DNA from 3 places in the Metabacillus sp. 84 genome. Region 1 is predicted to be linked to each of the others. Evidence: a T-box and tRNA genes for the amino acid it is inferred to sense, from the RefSeq annotation. Region 1 holds a T-box; the other regions hold tRNA genes.
What was found. The T-box of region 1 lies ahead of serS (serine--tRNA ligase). A T-box ahead of a tRNA ligase gene usually reads a tRNA of that ligase, here a tRNA-Ser.

Region 2: it has a tRNA-Ser gene. The T-box ahead of serS (serine--tRNA ligase) is inferred to sense a tRNA for this amino acid. The anticodon was not compared.
Region 3: it has a tRNA-Ser gene. The T-box ahead of serS (serine--tRNA ligase) is inferred to sense a tRNA for this amino acid. The anticodon was not compared.

Annotation. Positions count from the first base shown of each region.
Region 1 is NZ_JBNILN010000023.1:1,828-7,637, forward strand. Features, by position in the region: gene guaB (inosine 5'-monophosphate dehydrogenase) at 1-723, shown strand, start outside; gene ACQCV8_RS19820 (serine hydrolase) at 964-2,301, shown strand; gene pdxS (pyridoxal 5'-phosphate synthase subunit PdxS) at 2,463-3,344, shown strand; gene pdxT (pyridoxal 5'-phosphate synthase glutaminase subunit PdxT) at 3,361-3,948, shown strand; T-box leader at 4,002-4,201, shown strand; gene serS (serine--tRNA ligase) at 4,461-5,750, shown strand.
Region 2 is NZ_JBNILN010000008.1:492-6,301, forward strand. Features, by position in the region: gene ACQCV8_RS13950 (TraB/GumN family protein) at 447-1,418, opposite strand; gene ACQCV8_RS13955 (hypothetical protein) at 1,525-2,184, opposite strand; gene ACQCV8_RS13960 (DUF4097 family beta strand repeat-containing protein) at 2,208-2,753, opposite strand; gene ACQCV8_RS13965 (hypothetical protein) at 2,774-3,058, opposite strand; gene ACQCV8_RS13970 (TetR/AcrR family transcriptional regulator) at 3,238-3,837, opposite strand; tRNA gene ACQCV8_RS13975 (tRNA-Leu) at 4,027-4,109, opposite strand; tRNA gene ACQCV8_RS13980 (tRNA-Leu) at 4,130-4,211, opposite strand; tRNA gene ACQCV8_RS13985 (tRNA-Lys) at 4,226-4,301, opposite strand; tRNA gene ACQCV8_RS13990 (tRNA-Gln) at 4,305-4,379, opposite strand; tRNA gene ACQCV8_RS13995 (tRNA-Glu) at 4,461-4,532, opposite strand; tRNA gene ACQCV8_RS14000 (tRNA-Ser) at 4,547-4,637, opposite strand; tRNA gene ACQCV8_RS14005 (tRNA-Asn) at 4,662-4,736, opposite strand; gene ACQCV8_RS14010 (SprT family protein) at 4,876-5,325, opposite strand; gene cmpA (cortex morphogenetic protein CmpA) at 5,434-5,544, shown strand; gene ACQCV8_RS14020 (Tex family protein) at 5,768-5,810, opposite strand, start outside.
Region 3 is NZ_JBNILN010000002.1:436-6,245, reverse strand. Features, by position in the region: gene ACQCV8_RS04590 (glucose-1-phosphate adenylyltransferase) at 1-293, opposite strand, end outside; gene glgB (1,4-alpha-glucan branching enzyme) at 238-2,169, opposite strand; gene ACQCV8_RS04580 (GNAT family N-acetyltransferase) at 2,603-3,121, shown strand; tRNA gene ACQCV8_RS04575 (tRNA-Glu) at 3,153-3,224, opposite strand; tRNA gene ACQCV8_RS04570 (tRNA-Ser) at 3,239-3,329, opposite strand; tRNA gene ACQCV8_RS04565 (tRNA-Asn) at 3,391-3,465, opposite strand; tRNA gene ACQCV8_RS04560 (tRNA-Ile) at 3,476-3,549, opposite strand; tRNA gene ACQCV8_RS04555 (tRNA-Gly) at 3,570-3,643, opposite strand; tRNA gene ACQCV8_RS04550 (tRNA-His) at 3,650-3,725, opposite strand; tRNA gene ACQCV8_RS04545 (tRNA-Phe) at 3,736-3,811, opposite strand; tRNA gene ACQCV8_RS04540 (tRNA-Asp) at 3,982-4,058, opposite strand; tRNA gene ACQCV8_RS04535 (tRNA-Met) at 4,063-4,139, opposite strand; tRNA gene ACQCV8_RS04530 (tRNA-Ser) at 4,323-4,415, opposite strand; tRNA gene ACQCV8_RS04525 (tRNA-Ile) at 4,428-4,504, opposite strand; tRNA gene ACQCV8_RS04520 (tRNA-Met) at 4,510-4,586, opposite strand; tRNA gene ACQCV8_RS04515 (tRNA-Ala) at 4,604-4,679, opposite strand; tRNA gene ACQCV8_RS04510 (tRNA-Pro) at 4,692-4,768, opposite strand; tRNA gene ACQCV8_RS04505 (tRNA-Arg) at 4,777-4,853, opposite strand; tRNA gene ACQCV8_RS04500 (tRNA-Leu) at 4,864-4,949, opposite strand; tRNA gene ACQCV8_RS04495 (tRNA-Gly) at 4,960-5,034, opposite strand; tRNA gene ACQCV8_RS04490 (tRNA-Leu) at 5,042-5,126, opposite strand; tRNA gene ACQCV8_RS04485 (tRNA-Lys) at 5,146-5,221, opposite strand; tRNA gene ACQCV8_RS04480 (tRNA-Thr) at 5,397-5,472, opposite strand; tRNA gene ACQCV8_RS04475 (tRNA-Val) at 5,499-5,574, opposite strand.

The DNA.
Region 1 (5,810 bases):
ATTGTGCTCGATACCGCGCATGGCCATTCAAAAGGTGTGCTTGATGCGGTAAGAAAAATCAGAGAAACCTATCCGGAACTTAATATCATCGCCGGAAACGTAGCAACCCCTGAAGCGACGAAGGATTTGATTGAAGCGGGAGCAAACGTTGTGAAAGTCGGAATTGGTCCGGGATCTATCTGTACGACGCGGGTTGTGGCAGGGGTAGGCGTTCCGCAAATCACGGCTGTCTATGATTGTGCTACTGAGGCCCGCAATCACGGCGCAACCATCATCGCAGACGGCGGCATTAAATACTCCGGAGATATTGTGAAGGCACTTGCTGCCGGCGGCCATGCGGTTATGCTTGGAAGCTTGCTTGCCGGCACGTCGGAAAGCCCAGGGGAAACGGAAATCTTCCAGGGAAGACGGTTCAAGGTATACCGAGGGATGGGTTCTGTCGGAGCGATGGAAAAAGGAAGCAAGGACCGTTATTTCCAGGAGGACAACAAAAAATTCGTTCCTGAAGGAATTGAAGGGCGCATCGCTTATAAGGGTCCTTTGGCGGAAACGATTTATCAGCTGACAGGCGGTCTACGGTCCGGAATGGGGTATTGCGGAACGAAAAACCTGCATGAACTTCGCGAAAATTCGAAGTTTATCCGCATGACCGGAGCAGGGCTGATTGAGAGCCATCCGCACGATGTGAACATTACGAAGGAATCTCCAAATTACTCCCGGTAACTGCAAAAATGGACAAAATCCAAACATTTAGACAGAGTCTCGTTCTCTGTCTATTTTTTTTATATTTGCTGTGATAGAATTAAATTTGTGTTTCTATTCTTGCAAAAATTTTGCGAAGGTCCGCCTTACCGGGAACGGAAATTTCGTATACTATACTATCCCCTTTACAGCTTTTTTTCCCATAGTCAAACCTATTAAATAGATTAGCAAATGAACTTAACTTGGAGGTAAGTAAACAGCATGAATCAAAAACGTATTTTGGCAGTGTTTATGGCGGCCATCCTGTTTGTGAGCGCCCTTGCTCCGATGAAACAGGCAGCCGCTGCGTCCGACCCGATCAGCATCAATGCAAAGGCATCCATTTTGGTTGAAGCATCCTCTGGAAAAATCCTCTACGGAAATAACATAGATGAGTCGCTCCCAATTGCCAGCATGGCAAAAATAATGACAGAGTATCTTGTTCTTGAGGCGATTGACGAAGGAAAAATTACATGGGAGCAAACGTATACGCCTAACGACTATACATACAGCATCTCTCAAATCCGCGAACTTTCCAACGTCCCGCTCCGAAGGGATGGAAGCTATACAGTTAAAGAGCTTTATGAAGCGATGGCAATCTATTCTGCCAATGGCGCTGCGATTGCTCTTGCAGAGGTCGTTGCAGGATCTGAAGCCAACTTTGTTAAAAAGATGAACGATAAAGCAAAAGAACTGGGACTGAAGGAATACGATTTTGTAAATGCAACAGGTCTTGAAAATAAAGATTTAAATGGCAATCATCCGGAGGGCACGACAGAGGATGATGAGAACAAAGTGTCAGCACGTGACATGGCAAAGCTCGCTTCCCGTTTGATTCAGGATTACCCGGAGATATTAGAAACAGCAAGCATTCCAAGGAAAACATTCAAAGAAGGCACAGAGATGCCGAACTACAACTGGATGCTCAAAGGACTGATTTATGAGTATGAGGGAGTAGACGGATTAAAAACAGGGTCTACAAACTCTGCCGGTTCATCCTTTACGGCTACTGCCGAAAAAAACGGCATGCGTGTGATAACGGTCGTGATGGATGCTTCGGATGGTTCTGGAGACTTAAAATCACCTCGTTTCAAGGAAACAAAGAAATTGCTTGATTTTGCCTTCAATAACTACTCAGTTGAAGAGCTGTATCCTGCCGGTCATCAGCTTAAGGATCAATCTTCTGTTCCGGTTGTAAGCGGGAAGGAAAAAGAAGTTCAGATCCAGACAGACAAGCCTCTAAAAGTGGCTGTTAAAAATGGGGAAAAAGAAAACTATAAAGCGAAATATGTAATTGATAAAAAGAAGCTGAACGAAAACGGCGAGCTGACTGCTCCTTTTAAGGAAAAAGAAGCGGTCGGAAAAATGGTCGTTGATTACAGCGGCGAGGAAAAAGATTACGGATTCCTTTCAGGTGAAATTGGGGGAGAAGTAAACGTGATCACAAAAGAAGGCGTAGAGAAAGCCAACTGGTTTGTCCTTACAATGAGAGGCATAGGCGGATTTTTCGCCGGACTTTGGAATAGTGTAGTACAAACCGTCGGCGGCTGGTTCTCATAAAACGAAGGCACCTTACCAGGTGCCTTTTCCTATCCTTACCTTGAACTTTTAGAATATTGAATATAGAACTGTATAATAGTATAGGATTATTTGGGGTTATGATATAAAATAGAGGATATGAATTCAAAAACTATAATGTTGAGTATAGAGGGGGATTTACAATGAATACAGGCACAGATCGAGTAAAGCGCGGCATGGCAGAAATGCAAAAAGGCGGCGTTATTATGGATGTTGTAAATGCAGAGCAAGCAAAAATCGCGGAGGAAGCCGGCGCCGTAGCTGTTATGGCTCTTGAGCGGGTACCGGCGGATATCCGTGCAGCAGGCGGAGTGGCAAGAATGGCGGATCCTACGATTGTAGAGGAAGTCATGAAGGCTGTATCAGTTCCGGTTATGGCGAAAGCCCGAATCGGACATATCGTTGAGGCACGTGTACTTGAAGCGATGGGTGTAGACTACATTGATGAAAGTGAAGTTCTGACTCCGGCTGATGAGGAATTCCATTTAAATAAACGTGATTATACGGTTCCGTTCGTTTGCGGCTGCCGTGATCTTGGCGAAGCAGCACGCCGCATCGGCGAAGGAGCTTCCATGCTTCGTACGAAGGGTGAGCCTGGAACCGGAAACATCGTAGAGGCTGTTCGCCATATCCGTAAAGTGAATGCCCAGATCCGCAAGGTTGCCGGCATGAACGAGGACGAGCTGATGACTGAGGCGAAGCTGCTAGGTGCACCGTACGAGCTTCTTCTTCAAATTAAAAAAGAAGGCCGCCTTCCGGTTGTTAACTTTGCAGCAGGCGGTATCGCGACACCTGCCGATGCAGCTCTAATGATGCAGCTTGGCTCGGATGGCGTATTCGTTGGATCTGGTATTTTCAAATCCGACAACCCGGCCAAATTCGCGCGTGCTATTGTTGAAGCAACCACTCACTATGAGGACTACGAATTAATCGCCAGCCTCTCAAAAGGTCTTGGTACAGCCATGAAGGGGATTGAAATTTCAACTCTTCTTCCTGAAAACCGTATGCAGGAGCGCGGCTGGTAAAAAGGAGTTTTGGACAATGTATACAATTGGAGTTTTAGCTCTTCAGGGGGCTTTCCGAGAGCATATCCGCTCGATTGAAGCAAGCGGAGCCGCTGCCGTTACGGTAAAGCGTCCTGAACAGCTGAAAGAAATGGATGGCTTAATCATCCCGGGCGGAGAAAGTACGGCTATACGCCGTCTGATTGATAAATACGGCTTCATGGAACCGCTGCGTGAATTCGCGGCCCATAAACCGGTTTTTGGTACATGTGCGGGACTGATCATCCTCGCATCCGATATCGTCGGGTATGAGGAAGGGCATCTTGGCGTCATGGACATTAAAGTCGAACGCAATTCCTTTGGACGCCAGCGTGAAAGCTTTGAAGCGGATCTGAACATTACGGGTGTTGGCGAAAATTTTACCGGTGTATTTATCCGCGCCCCTCATATTGTAGAAGTAGGGGAGGATGTCGAAGTCCTTTCTAAACACAATGGACGGATTGTAGCAGCAAGACAGGATCACCTGCTTGGCTGCTCCTTCCATCCTGAATTAACTGATGATCATAGGATGACCGGTCTCTTTTTATCGATGGTGAAGGAATCAAAAGAAAAAGCATCTGCATAAAAAGGTTGAAACTGGTTCAGACTTGTAGTAAATTATGTACTATCAAAAGAAACGTTAAAGCATTGACAGGAAGCAGTAGCAAATTTTCCTTCTTAAAGAGAGCCGGTGGTTGGTGTGAACCGGTGCTGGAAGTTTGTGAATCCATCCTTGAGTGAAGCATTGAAATGCTTCCGGTCATGGCCGTTATCATGCAGAGCTGGAAGACTTCGGTCTTCAATTAGGGTGGCATCGCGGGTTAACTCCCGTCCCTTTATATAAGGGACGGGAGTTTTTTGTTTTTTTAGCTCTGCAAAATTTGGCTGCTGATTATTATTCAAGGGCGGTGAGCCTCCTCCTGGCTTCGCCGCTGCGGGATCTCACCTGTCCCGTTGTTCTTAGCTCGGGTCTAACGTCTTCCGCTCCTATCAGCAAGTGTGAAATCAACACGATGCTTTGACAAAGCCATTTTTAAAGGTTATTCAAACTCAATACCGGGTTCTAACAAAATCAACTTTGACAAGGGAGAGATTGCTGTGCTGGACATTAAGTATTTGCGTCAAAATTTCGAAGAAGTAAAACAAAAGCTTTCTTATCGGGGAGAAGATCTGACGGACTTTGAAAAATTCGAAGAGCTGGATACGAAAAGACGACAGTTGATTGCTGCAACCGAGGAGCTAAAGAGCAAGCGGAATGAAGTATCCGGCCAGATTGCTGCTTTAAAGAAAGAGAAAAAGGATGCGGAGGATCTCATTAAGGAAATGCGTCAGGTCGGAGACCGCATTAAAGAGATTGACGAAGAGCTGCGCGGAGTGGAAGAGACGCTTGAGAGGCTCCTTTTATCCATCCCGAACATTCCGCATGAAAGTGTTCCTCAAGGGGATTCTGAGGATGATAACATCGAGGTCCGCACATGGGGTGAGATTCGCGATTTTGGGTTTGAAGCAAAGGCGCATTGGGATCTGGCAAGTCATCTGGACATTTTAGACTTTGAGAGAGCCGCAAAAGTAACCGGGAGCCGCTTCGTTTTTTATAAAGGGCTTGGCGCCCGCCTCGAGCGCGCGCTTTTGAACTTCATGATGGATCTTCATAATGATGAGCACGGCTATACGGAAGTGCTGCCTCCATACATGGTCAACCGGGCAAGTATGACAGGGACCGGCCAGCTTCCGAAATTTGAGGAAGATGCTTTTAAAATCCGTGAGGAGGACTATTTCCTCGTGCCGACAGCAGAAGTACCAGTAACCAATATGCACCGGGATGAAATTCTGGATGCTTCCCAGCTGCCGATCAGCTATACGGCATTCAGTGCCTGCTTCCGCTCCGAAGCCGGTTCTGCCGGGAGAGATACAAGGGGACTGATTCGCCAGCATCAGTTTAATAAAGTGGAGCTTGTGAGATTTGTGAAGCCTGAAAACTCCTATGAAGAGCTCGAGAACCTGACAGGACATGCCGAGAAGGTCCTGCAGCTTCTTAACCTACCTTATCGTGTTATGAGCATGTGTACAGCTGATTTAGGATTCACCGCAGCAAAGAAATATGACTTGGAGGTATGGATCCCAAGCAACGGATCTTACCGTGAAATTTCTTCCTGTTCAAATTTCGAAGCGTTTCAGGCCCGCCGTGCCAATATCCGTTTCCGTCCAGAGCCAAAAGCGAAACCGGAGCCGGTTCATACATTAAATGGATCTGGTTTAGCGCTCGGAAGAACGGTAGCGGCGATCCTGGAGAATTACCAGCAGGAGGACGGAAGTGTGATCATTCCTGCAGTTCTCCGTCCGTACATGGGAAATAAAGAGGTCATTAAGCCAGCTGCTCATTCATAATTCATTTCAAAAATTGTGTTGACAAGCATTTTTATATTGTGCTATATTTATTCTTGTCGA
Region 2 (5,810 bases), on a different contig from region 1:
TTCTTGTCAACATTTTTTTAAAATGCTTTTTTCGTCTGGCCGAGAATAGGTAAAACTCTAACCTTCTAATCAAAAGCCAAAAGCGCTGTGTGCGCATCGGCGACTTACATATAATATCAAATCGCTTTTTACTTGTCAACATCAATTTTCAAAATGTTTTTAGCGCGGCCAGGAATAGCCGAACCCTCCCTCCGCTTCCACACCATCTCTATTATGATAACCATCATAGAATCTGACAGCACCGCTCCATTCAATTATCATTCTTTGTCTGTGTACTTACATTATTAAAAAACCCTCTCTTCTGGAACTTACTTTAGCAAGAAGCGCTGCGGCCGGCACATCCTGAATGATGAAAATTCAATCTATGTTCGTCTTAGGCAATTATTATATTGATAGCTTAAAAAGACTGCATCCTATGAATGATCCAGTCTTTTCCCCATTAACCGTTAATAGATTCGTTCAATATTATATCCTTTGTCTTCAAGCTCACCCGGAACGCTCGGATTAATCAAAACATGAGCTGAACCAATCATAGCAAAGTAGGTCTGCCCGTCATCTTTCTTTAAGATTTCATCAAGCTTATTTGCCATATTGATATTACGGGTATCATTCATCTCCCGTTTATATTCTTCTCCAATTTCCCTGAAACTTTCCGAAACCTGATCAGTAAAAGCATCCTCTTTGCCTTGAATCCAGTTATACCCTAATCGGTTTAATGAAGCTGCTGCCTCGTCGTGACCGTTTATGGAACTCTCCAGCATCCGCACTTGTGTTTCCATACTAAAATTACTAAGCACTTTATTTTGAATTTCAACGCTTTCTAATTCAACGATATCTTTTTTATCCACTAAAGAACGTTTAAGAAAATATAAATCAACCCCCTGCTCTGGAGCCAGATCACTTTTCTTCACACTAATCTGACTTAACAAACTCTCCACAAACCACGGCTGAAAGCTGTTATAATCTTCTATCGCCATATCATTCTCTTCAAATATATCAGAGAGCCCGGCATAAGACTTCTCAGATAAAACGCCTTTCAGAGTCGTGGCATCCTTGAACATAGCGAGTTTGTTCATTTCTTCTTCCTCTACTTTCACCTCAAGCATATTGACCTCCGGAAGGACAACATCTGAACTCTCGTAGGCTTCTTCAATTTCAGCAGCAAGCGGATAAAAGTCTTCATGACCCAAGTGTGAGGTTCCTTGCACATATATGGTTGTCTCTCCATTCGTTACTTTCCATAAGAACCCCCCATCGGCATCATAATCTGGTGCAGTTTCCCTTACTTTCTTAGTGATCGATTGCTGATTTAATTCTTCTTTTTCTAATGGAACATCATTATTACTGGCACACCCAGCAAGTAATACTGTACCCAATAGAAAGTAAATTAGCGATGTGAATTTTGACATGTCGTTCATCACTCTCTCCTTTTTTTCATAGGAAAGCTCAAGGCCCTTCTACAAGGCTGAGCCTTGAAGAACCCCTGGATGCGTAAATAAATTGACTCACACGTGCTCCTGCCTTCTACAAGTTCCCGTCTAGCAATGCATTCCAGCGCAGTCTCGTTGCACGCTCCACGCTCCCTGCCGCGGCGCATAAACCGAGTCCAATGTTGATCCACACCGGCAGGGTAATAGGTGAGTTGAAGGTCCCGAAGCGCTGAGCGATCTCGGGTACCTGAGTGACCGCATCGAGGATCTGAGGGATGGCTAGAACCATCGGAACAATGAGCATAATCAGCGAAATGAAACGGATCCAGCGGCTCAAACCGGGGTGTTCGCGATCGAGACGCGCACGCCGTCCTTCAGCAGAACTCTCATCCGGGATAAGCTGGTGCACCGTACCTTCGTCGGTTACGAAATGGCAGCGTCTAAGGCCAAAAACCGTGGACGCTACTTCGATCGTTCCTCCAGCCACGGGGAAGGCGGCAGGTAGTTTAGACTCGGCGTAATGTTTGCCATCGAGGTAAAGGTGGGCAGTTCCTTTATCATCATTTGCAGAGAAAAACTGCTGCCAATACGGGACGTCAACTGCGAACACTTCTTGCCGGCCGGCATCGTTTGTCAATGTGAGGTAAAACAGTGCACGGGATAGCGGCTGCCACCAGCGGAACTCCTTTAGCGGACGCCCATTACCGACCTTGACCCGTCGCGCTGCTTTACGTCTGCGTATCTCTTTGAACATTTCTTCAACTCCCTTTTGTATATTTATATTGGCGAAACCCTGCCAATCCGAATATCACCCGAAACTGTCCTTACCTTAATAACGTCTGTCGTCCCTTGAGGGGATTCGGGCGCTGTGATGTTTCCGGAAGTGGTCTTCAAGACAAAAAATCCTTTGAACTCCGGATCGGGTGACAAAGTCACATCTCCGCTGCGAGCGGAGATATCCATGCTATCCGAACGCTGCCCCGTTACATTAACGTTGCCGGAAGTGGACTGCACTGCCAGAGTGCCCTTCAGCCCATCCACCTTGATATCGCCGGAGTGCATCTGGATTTTCGCATCCCCCTGGATTCGCTCCGCCGTAATATCCCCGGACTTCGAGGTTAACTTCAACCGCCCGGCGCTGATAGCTTCCGTGCGCAGTTTCCCCGAAGAAACGGACAGGTCGATATTTTCTGCCTTTAAACCAGTAAAGCTGGTGTCGCCGAAGTTCGCTTTATAGCCGATCTGCAGCAGTCTGGTTTTATCCGACAGCGCTACAATTACCTTCGTCTTAATAGACTTATAGGCAGGTGCTACTAATTTCACATCCTTTTGCAGTTGAAGTTCTAAAGTATTTCCTGTGATCTCTGTTTTTTTAACTCATCGATCGTGTTTTGCTGCATATTGCCGCTGACTTCCACATAGTTGGTGTCATTGGGGCTGGCGATGAACTCCATGTTCACGTCATATTCGCTCTCGATGGTGAGCGCACTCAATTTGTCCTGTGTAAACTTCCATTTTTGCTCGTGCGCGGCCAACTTGTCGACATAATTTAGCGGCTGACAAGCCGTTCCAGCGAAGCTCAAGACAATCAGTGCGATCCCCAGCAGGCACCTCTTTTTATTGCTCAAGAAAAACTCTCTCCTTTAAAATCACTTTCTATAGTCTGTTTAGTGAATAACTAATTTAAATATTGGTTAACCAATCAGTTTTTAGGGATAAATAGATAGTCAATCCTTCTGTTCATAAAGAGTGTAAGAAAGCCTTACACTCTATCTGGATTAAAATGAGCTTTCTTTATCAAACAAATTTATTTAATCATTTTCAAAATGTTTTCCTTTACCTTTTCACTGTAATCTTTAAATCCTAAATCATTTTCATTTCGAGGCAAGGACACGGCTAATGAAATAGCCCCCCTGATCATCATCCCAACTGCCCTGCTATCAAAATCACTAAATTCATTTGATTTTTTTCCTTCAGAAAGGATCTCCTCTAACCAAACTTGCACTTCTTCCTCTGGATTCATTTCCATCCGAAAATATGGGACATTGTCCGGTGTGCGTACATTAAAAACGATCTCAAATAATGCAGTGATATTTCCGCGGTATTTATCCCGGTACTCTATGCCCGCTTCTACAAACGCCATTAATTTCCCCAAATACGTTTGTTCATTTTCTACTCTTCCCTTAATAAAAGCTTTCTCATCTTCAACCAAATAGACGAGGATATTGTTCATTAAATCCTCTTTACCTGAGAAATGATATGAAATCAGTCCTGTACTGGTCTTTGCTTTACTGGCTATTTTAGAGAGGCTTGTGTTTACATAACCACTATCTCTCAATACCTCTATAGCAGCTTTAATAATTTGCTCTTTGCGCGCATCAGCTATTAAATACTGTTTGTTTTTCATCCATTCTCCGCCTTAGTGAATTTGATTGCTTATTTTTTATCTTGATTGACTGTTCAGTTTTTATTTTAAACGCACCTGATACTCCTGTCAAGATTACAACAGGGTCAGCTTGTTCGGAAATAAAAAAGTACCAAAGCTTATAGAAGCCCTGGTACTTAGTGTTTTGATAAAATTTTAACACGTTTATGATGCGGCCGAGAAGAGTCGAACTTCCACGGGGTTGCCCCCACTAGGCCCTCAACCTAGCGCGTCTGCCATTCCGCCACGACCGCTTGAATTAGTAAGAGTAAAATGCGGGTGAAGGGAGTCGAACCCCCACGCCCGAAGGCGCCAGATCCTAAGTCTGGTGCGTCTGCCAATTCCGCCACACCCGCGTATAAAAATAAAATGGTGAGCCATGAAGGACTCGAACCTTCGACCCTCTGATTAAAAGTCAGATGCTCTACCGACTGAGCTAATGGCTCGGATGGCTGGGCTAGCTGGATTCGAACCAACGCATGACGGAGTCAAAGTCCGTTGCCTTACCGCTTGGCTATAGCCCATTGCTTATAGATGGCTCAGGCTGAGAACAATGCCTCAATTTCCCGGCCGGCTTTGAAAAATAGCTGCCATAAAATAAAAAATGACCCGTACGGGATTCGAACCCGTGTTACCGCCGTGAAAGGGCGGTGTCTTAACCGCTTGACCAACGGGCCGTATTAATAATAGATGGCGGAGAAGGAGGGATTTGAACCCTCGCGCCGCTTACGCGACCTACACCCTTAGCAGGGGCGCCTCTTCAGCCACTTGAGTACTTCCCCATCCGTGTGCTGACTGAAATAATATGGCTCCGCAGGCAGGACTCGAACCTGCGACCGATCGGTTAACAGCCGATAGCTCTACCACTGAGCTACTGCGGAATAATAAACAGCAGACTTCTTTGATTATAGACAAATTATGACTAAAAGTCAATGCTCGTAAGAAAATTACTTTTAAATGAAGCTCGTCTTCCCCGACGGCTTTTATAATTTATCATATAACCCCGCTTCCAGTCAACCTTTAAATCATGTGTCTGATTGGACCGCCGCATTTCCCGCAAACATACTTTCGCGTATCCATTCTCCTTTTTCGCTCATAGCGCTGGAGACAGGAATTGCATTTATATAAATGGATGGTTTTCACCGCTTTTGCAGCTTGAATAGGGGTACAAAATCTCGGAGCTCCAACTTCTGCGAGCAGGTGTCTGAAGTCTCTATCCCGATGGCGGTACCCTTTTCCTTCAAGATGAAGGTGGTAATGGCACAGCTCATGTTTAATGATCCCCTCGAGCTCTTCTTCGCCATGCTCAATAAGTTGCTTCGGGTTGATCTCTATGTCATGGGAGGAGAGCATATATCTTCCCCCGGTTGAACGCAGTCTGTTATTGAAGACAGCTTTATGGGTAAATGGTTTATTAAAACAGCTGGAAGAGATTTCTTCCACTAACGCCTGAAGCTTTTGCTGATCCATTGATAACACCTTTCTATTACCGGTCTTGGGCTAAGAACAGGACATTTCCTCCATGCATACACTAGCTAATACCCATACTCCATTATAACGATTAAGGAGGTATGAGCAATGCCGTCCTGGCTTAAAAATCAGATGATGAGAGCCTTTTATGAAAAAAATCATTACCAGATCAAGCTCCTGAATCAATGCTGGTATTTTTACAGAAAAAAACACTGCTGAAAGGAAGCAGTGTTGGCCTTGCGATAAAAATAAGGTGATCGGCCAAAAATCGCCGGCTGAAAGTGGCTGGTCATCCAGCCGGGAAAAGTTTTTCGGGTGGGAACCTCGACTGTTTGGCTGGCAGAGTACTTGGGTCATATGGAAGAGCCCTTTAGCGACGAACCGTGCAGGTGTTCTTGTTCCGGGTACAATTGATGCCGACGAAAATCATGCACTCTATTTGCTATTGACCGGAGAGCATCGTCAGTGAAACCCTGCCCTTTTGA
Region 3 (5,810 bases), on a different contig from region 1:
CATTTTACTTCGGAGGATTCAGCGTATGGCGGCAGTACTGTAACCCCTCCATTTTTTCGGTCTAAATCCCATGCACTTCCGATTCCAATATAAGAGTGAAGAACGAGCGGCTGATACTGGGTAAGTACCCCTACTGTGTCAATGCCGGAGTTCGTGCAGTTGCTGAGCGGAAAATCGATAATTCTGTATTTCCCTCCAAATGGTACAGCCGGCTTTGCCAGATTCTTTGTTAAAGAACTAAGACGGCTGCCCTTTCCCCCTGCCAGAAGCATTGCTACGCATTTCTTTTTCATTGTTGTTCTCCTTTCTCTTTTTAATGGCTCTCAACAAGCTAAAACCAAATGGCGGCACCGTCATTTTAATGCTGTACGGCTGGCCATGAAGTTCCTCAGCTTCGGCTTTCATTTCTTTTCCGTTTATTTGTCCGGATCCACCGAACGAAGGATCATCGCTGTTTAAGATTTCTACATATCTTGTATCAGCAGGCACCCCGATTTTGTAATCGTGGTACACATCGCTTCTGAAGTTGCAAACGGCAATCAGCAGTTCTCCATCCTTTAATCCTCTTCGTATAAATGAGTAGATGCTTTGACCCGCATTATCAGCATCAATCCATTCAAACCCTTCTGGAGAGTGATCCAATTCGTAAAGCGGCCGCTGCTTTTTGTAAATACTCATCATCTCTTTAAAATAGACCCTTGTTTTTCTATGAAGCTCATAATCTTCTAAAAACCAATCAAGCTCCTCCAAATCCTTCCATTCATCAAACTGACCGAATTCGGATCCCATGAAAAGAAGCTTCTTGCCTGGATGGGCGAGCATATATCCCATTAACAGCCTTAGCTGAGCAAACTTTTGCCAATAGTCCCCCGGCATCTTATTTAACAGCGATTTTTTGCCGTGTACCACTTCATCATGGGAGAAAGGAAGAATGAAATTTTCATTGAAGGCATACATAAGGGAAAACGTCATTTTGTGATGAATATCGCTGCGGGCATGCTGATCTGTCTCCATATACTCCAGGACGTCATTCATCCAGCCCATATTCCACTTGTATTGAAATCCAAGTCCTCCCTCGGAAACAGGTGCGGTTACCAAAGGCCAATCCGTAGAATCCTCCGCTATCATCAGTGCGTGAGGGTCGAATTCATGAACCTTTTCATTCAGCTTTTTTATAAAGCTTACCGCGTATGGATTCTCAGCATCTGAATCGGAATTTGGCCAGTACAGCATATTAGCTACGGCATCAACCCGGAAGCCGTCAATATGATATTTCTCCAGCCAGAACAAGGCGTTGGAGATTAGAAAGCTATGTACTTCCGGCTTGCCCAGATCAAAATTGGCTGTACCCCAAACTACATTTTCTCTGTCACTGTAATTGCTGTATTCGTAAACCGGCTCTCCATCAAACATATAAAGGCCGTGTGCATCCTTGCAAAAATGGCCGGGTACCCAGTCCATAATGACGCCCAAATCGTTTTGATGACATAGGTCAATCAGTTCCATAAACTCTTCAGGTTTGCCATACCTGCTGGTAGCTGCAAAGTACCCTGTTCCCTGGTACCCCCAGGACCTGTCAAAAGGATGTTCAATCACCGGCATTAATTCTATATGCGTGAAACCGTGTTCAATAACGTACGGTATCAATTCATCCGCAATTTCCTTATACGTATAAAAACTTCCATCGTCCTTCTTTTTCCATGATGCAAGATTTAGTTCATATATAAAAAACGGCTTTTGATAAACAGTCTTTGCCTTCTTTTTCTTTTGCCACTTCTGATCATTCCAGGTATAGCCGTCAATATTGGCGATTACCGAAGCAGTGTTCGGTTTTACTTCAGAATAAAAAGCAAAAGGGTCTGCCTTGAGCAGTCTTGATCCATTTCTGGTGATCAGCTCATATTTATACACATCACCTTGCTTTAAATCAGGGAAAAAACCAGACCATATTCCTTCTCTGCTCACCTTTTCAAGTGAATATCCGCTTCCCTTCCACTTATTAAAGTCTCCGGCTATCCTGACATCCTTCGCATGCGGCGCCCAAACAGTAAATTGGACTCCATTTACCCCGTTAATTGCTTTTAAATGGGCCCCGAATTGTTCATAGCTCTTAAACAGATTTCCTTCATGAAACAAATGAACTTCAAAATCTGTAGGACTGGCAATCATCCAGAATGAACCCTCCTTTGCTAATTAGAGTGTATCTCAATCTATATACCCCTATTTCTCTTTCTTAATTCACTAATAAGTGAAAAATCCCTTTTGTGCAAACGCTTTTATATTTTGACATAATCCTACAAACTCCATGTACTCTCATTATAAACATTATTTTTCAAAACAATTGCTGGAAAAGAATAGAAAAAATAGAAAGAAAGTTCGCGAATAATAAAGTCTCTTTTATAACGCACAGTTATAAGTATTATTTTACAAACATATGAAAGTGCAAATAATGTCGAAGAATATCGTATTTTTTTCCAGTCTCCGATGAGAAATCAGCTGATATCGCAGAGCAAACAGAGAAGGATAGTCAAAAATTCGTTGCAACTTTATGAAATTTGTATTATAGTTCTAAAAACTAGTTACCGGGCTAAGGGGTGATCTGATGCTAAAGTTAGTGGAGCCTGACGAGAGGTATAGAGAAGAATATATGGATTTCTACAGGGATTGGATTCACTCCGGTGAAAAAGTTGTCCCATGGGTCGTTTCTGAAGACCCTTCTGATTTTTTTGATTATATACAAGAATTAAAGGCACAGAAACTGGAAGAAAACGCCCCGGAAAATTTTGTTCCTCACTCCACCTATTGGCTGCTGACCGAATCAGGGAAACTGGTTGGAGCTGCAAATGTAAGGCACAGGCTAAATGAGTATTTAAGGATACGCGGGGGCCATATTGGCTATGGAATCAGGCCATCAGAAAGAAAAAAAGGATATGCAACTGCCATTCTGTCGATGACTTTGGAGAGGATCAAAAAGCTGGGGTTATCCGAAGTGTTGGTTACGTGCGATAAGGACAACATCGCTTCGGAAAAAACAATTCTAAAGAACGGTGGAGTCTTCGAAGCAGAGTTCATAGAAGAGGACGGTAATGCAATAAAGCGCTTCTGGATCCAAAATAAATAAAAAACGCTGCGATTGCAGCGTTTTTTATTTATGACCCGTACGGGATTCGAACCCGTGTTACCGCCGTGAAAGGGCGGTGTCTTAACCGCTTGACCAACGGGCCGTATTAATAATAGATGGCGGAGAAGGAGGGATTTGAACCCTCGCGCCGCTTACACGACCTACACCCTTAGCAGGGGCGCCTCTTCAGCCACTTGAGTACTTCCCCGCAAATATAGAGAGGATCTGTGAAAAAAATCCACAAACCTGACTGATGCCTATAAGTATGATGGCTCCGCAGGCAGGACTCGAACCTGCGACCGATCGGTTAACAGCCGATAGCTCTACCACTGAGCTACTGCGGAACAAAATAAATGGGCCTGAATGGACTCGAACCATCGACCTCACGCTTATCAGGCGTGCGCTCTAACCAGCTGAGCTACAGGCCCATATTCAATGGAATTGGAATTGGAGCGGGTGATGGGAATCGAACCCACTACATCAGCTTGGAAGGCTGAGGTTTTACCAGTAAACTACACCCGCATTCTATGGGGCGACTGATGGGAATCGAACCCACGAATGTCGGAACCACAATCCGATGCGTTAACCACTTCGCCACAATCGCCATAAAAAAATGGTGGCTCGGGACGGAATCGAACCGCCGACACATGGATTTTCAGTCCATTGCTCTACCGACTGAGCTACCGAGCCATCTAGCTTCGGCTTTCACTAAGCTTAAATCTCATCGTCAGCTCCCCCGTTCCCATCCACTCGTATCTAGATACGGAGCGGTGTTCACTAGGTCGCTTCCCTGAATTTCTTGCTTATTAAAACCCTCTAGCATTTAATATAGATTATCTTATGTATCAAGAAAACGTAAATGGCGGTCCGGACGGGACTCGAACCCGCGACCTCCTGCGTGACAGGCAGGCATTCTAACCAACTGAACTACCGGACCATTTTGGTTGCGGGGACAGGATTTGAACCTGCGACCTTCGGGTTATGAGCCCGACGAGCTACCAGACTGCTCCACCCCGCGATAATAAAAAGTATTAAGTTTAGCTATGCTCATTGTTTGTAGACTGTCCTCGCCTCAGGAAGCAAAATCAAGCAGTGTCTCGGCGAGTACAACTCGAAGCTTATTCGTGGAAGCAGCGCTCGTTGCTCCACCCCGCGATAATAAAAAGTATTAAGTTTAGCTATGCTCATTGCCTGCAGAAAATGGAGGAGGAAGAGGGATTCGAACCCCCGCGGGGTTTGACCCCCCTGTCGGTTTTCAAGACCGATCCCTTCAGCCAGACTTGGGTATTCCTCCGTGCAAGGGAAATGGTGGACCTTGTAGGACTCGAACCTACGACCGGACGGTTATGAGCCGTCTGCTCTAACCAGCTGAGCTAAAGGTCCCTGTATGGTAGCGGCGGAGGGGATCGAACCCACGACCTCACGGGTATGAACCGTACGCTCTAGCCAGCTGAGCTACGCCGCCATATAGGTTATTATAATTGGTGGAGCCTAGCGGGATCGAACCGCTGACCTCCTGCGTGCAAGGCAGGCGCTCTCCCAGCTGAGCTAAGGCCCCAATTATGTAAAATGGTCGGGAAGACAGGATTCGAACCTGCGACCCCTTGGTCCCAAACCAAGTGCTCTACCAAGCTGAGCTACTTCCCGAAATATAATGGCGCGCCCGAGAGGAGTCGAACCCCTAACCTTTTGATCCGTAGTCAAACGCTCTATCCAATTGAGCTACGGGCGCTTAATAAAAGTGCCGAGGACCGGGATCGAACCGGTACGGTAGTCACCTACCGCAGGATTTTAAGTCCTGTGCGTCTGCCAATTCCGCCACCCCGGCGCTGTAAAAATGGAGCGGAAGACGGGATTCGAACCCGCGACCCCCACCTTGGCAAGGTGGTGTTCTACCACTGAACTACTTCCGCGTAAACATGGTGCGGATGAAGGGAGTCGAACCCCCACGCCCGAAGGCGCCAGATCCTAAGTCTGGTGCGTCTGCCAATTCCGCCACATCCGCTTACTGTATAAAAATCGAATGGTGAGCCATGAAGGACTCGAACCTTCGACCCTCTGATTAAAAGTCAGATGCTCTACCGACTGAGCTAATGGCTCCTTATATTACCTACACCCAGAGCATGTAAGACGCCCCAATCTCAGAAAGCTTATTCAAGCAGCAGCTCCATTTGGGCGCTGATGCTTCGCTTCGAAGATCACTCGATCGTGCTCTGCCGACTGAGCTAATGGGTCATTCATTTACACTCTCTCAGGTTATACAATACCCTGTGAATGGTGCCGGCAAGAGGACTTGAACCCCCAACCTACTGATTACAAGTCAGTTGCTCTACCAATTGAGCTACACCGGCCAAGTACGAATTACCGAAGTATAGGATGGTGGAGGATGACGGGATCGAACCGCCGACCCTCTGCTTGTAAGGCAGATGCTCTCCCAGCTGAGCTAATCCTCCATATAGTTTCGGCTTGCGATGAGCGGCGCATTGCGTTGTCGTCTTCACTCGTTCGCATCCTCACGCACTCATGTGCGCTCCGGGGCTCTCTCCTTCGGCTCCTAGCACTGCTTGCTCCTCCCAACCCTCTTACGTTCACTTTGTTGGGTGATGCTTTCGGCTTGTGATGAGCGGCGCATTGCGTTGTCGCTTTCAGTCGTTCGCATCCTCACACACGGATGTGCGATCCGGGGCTT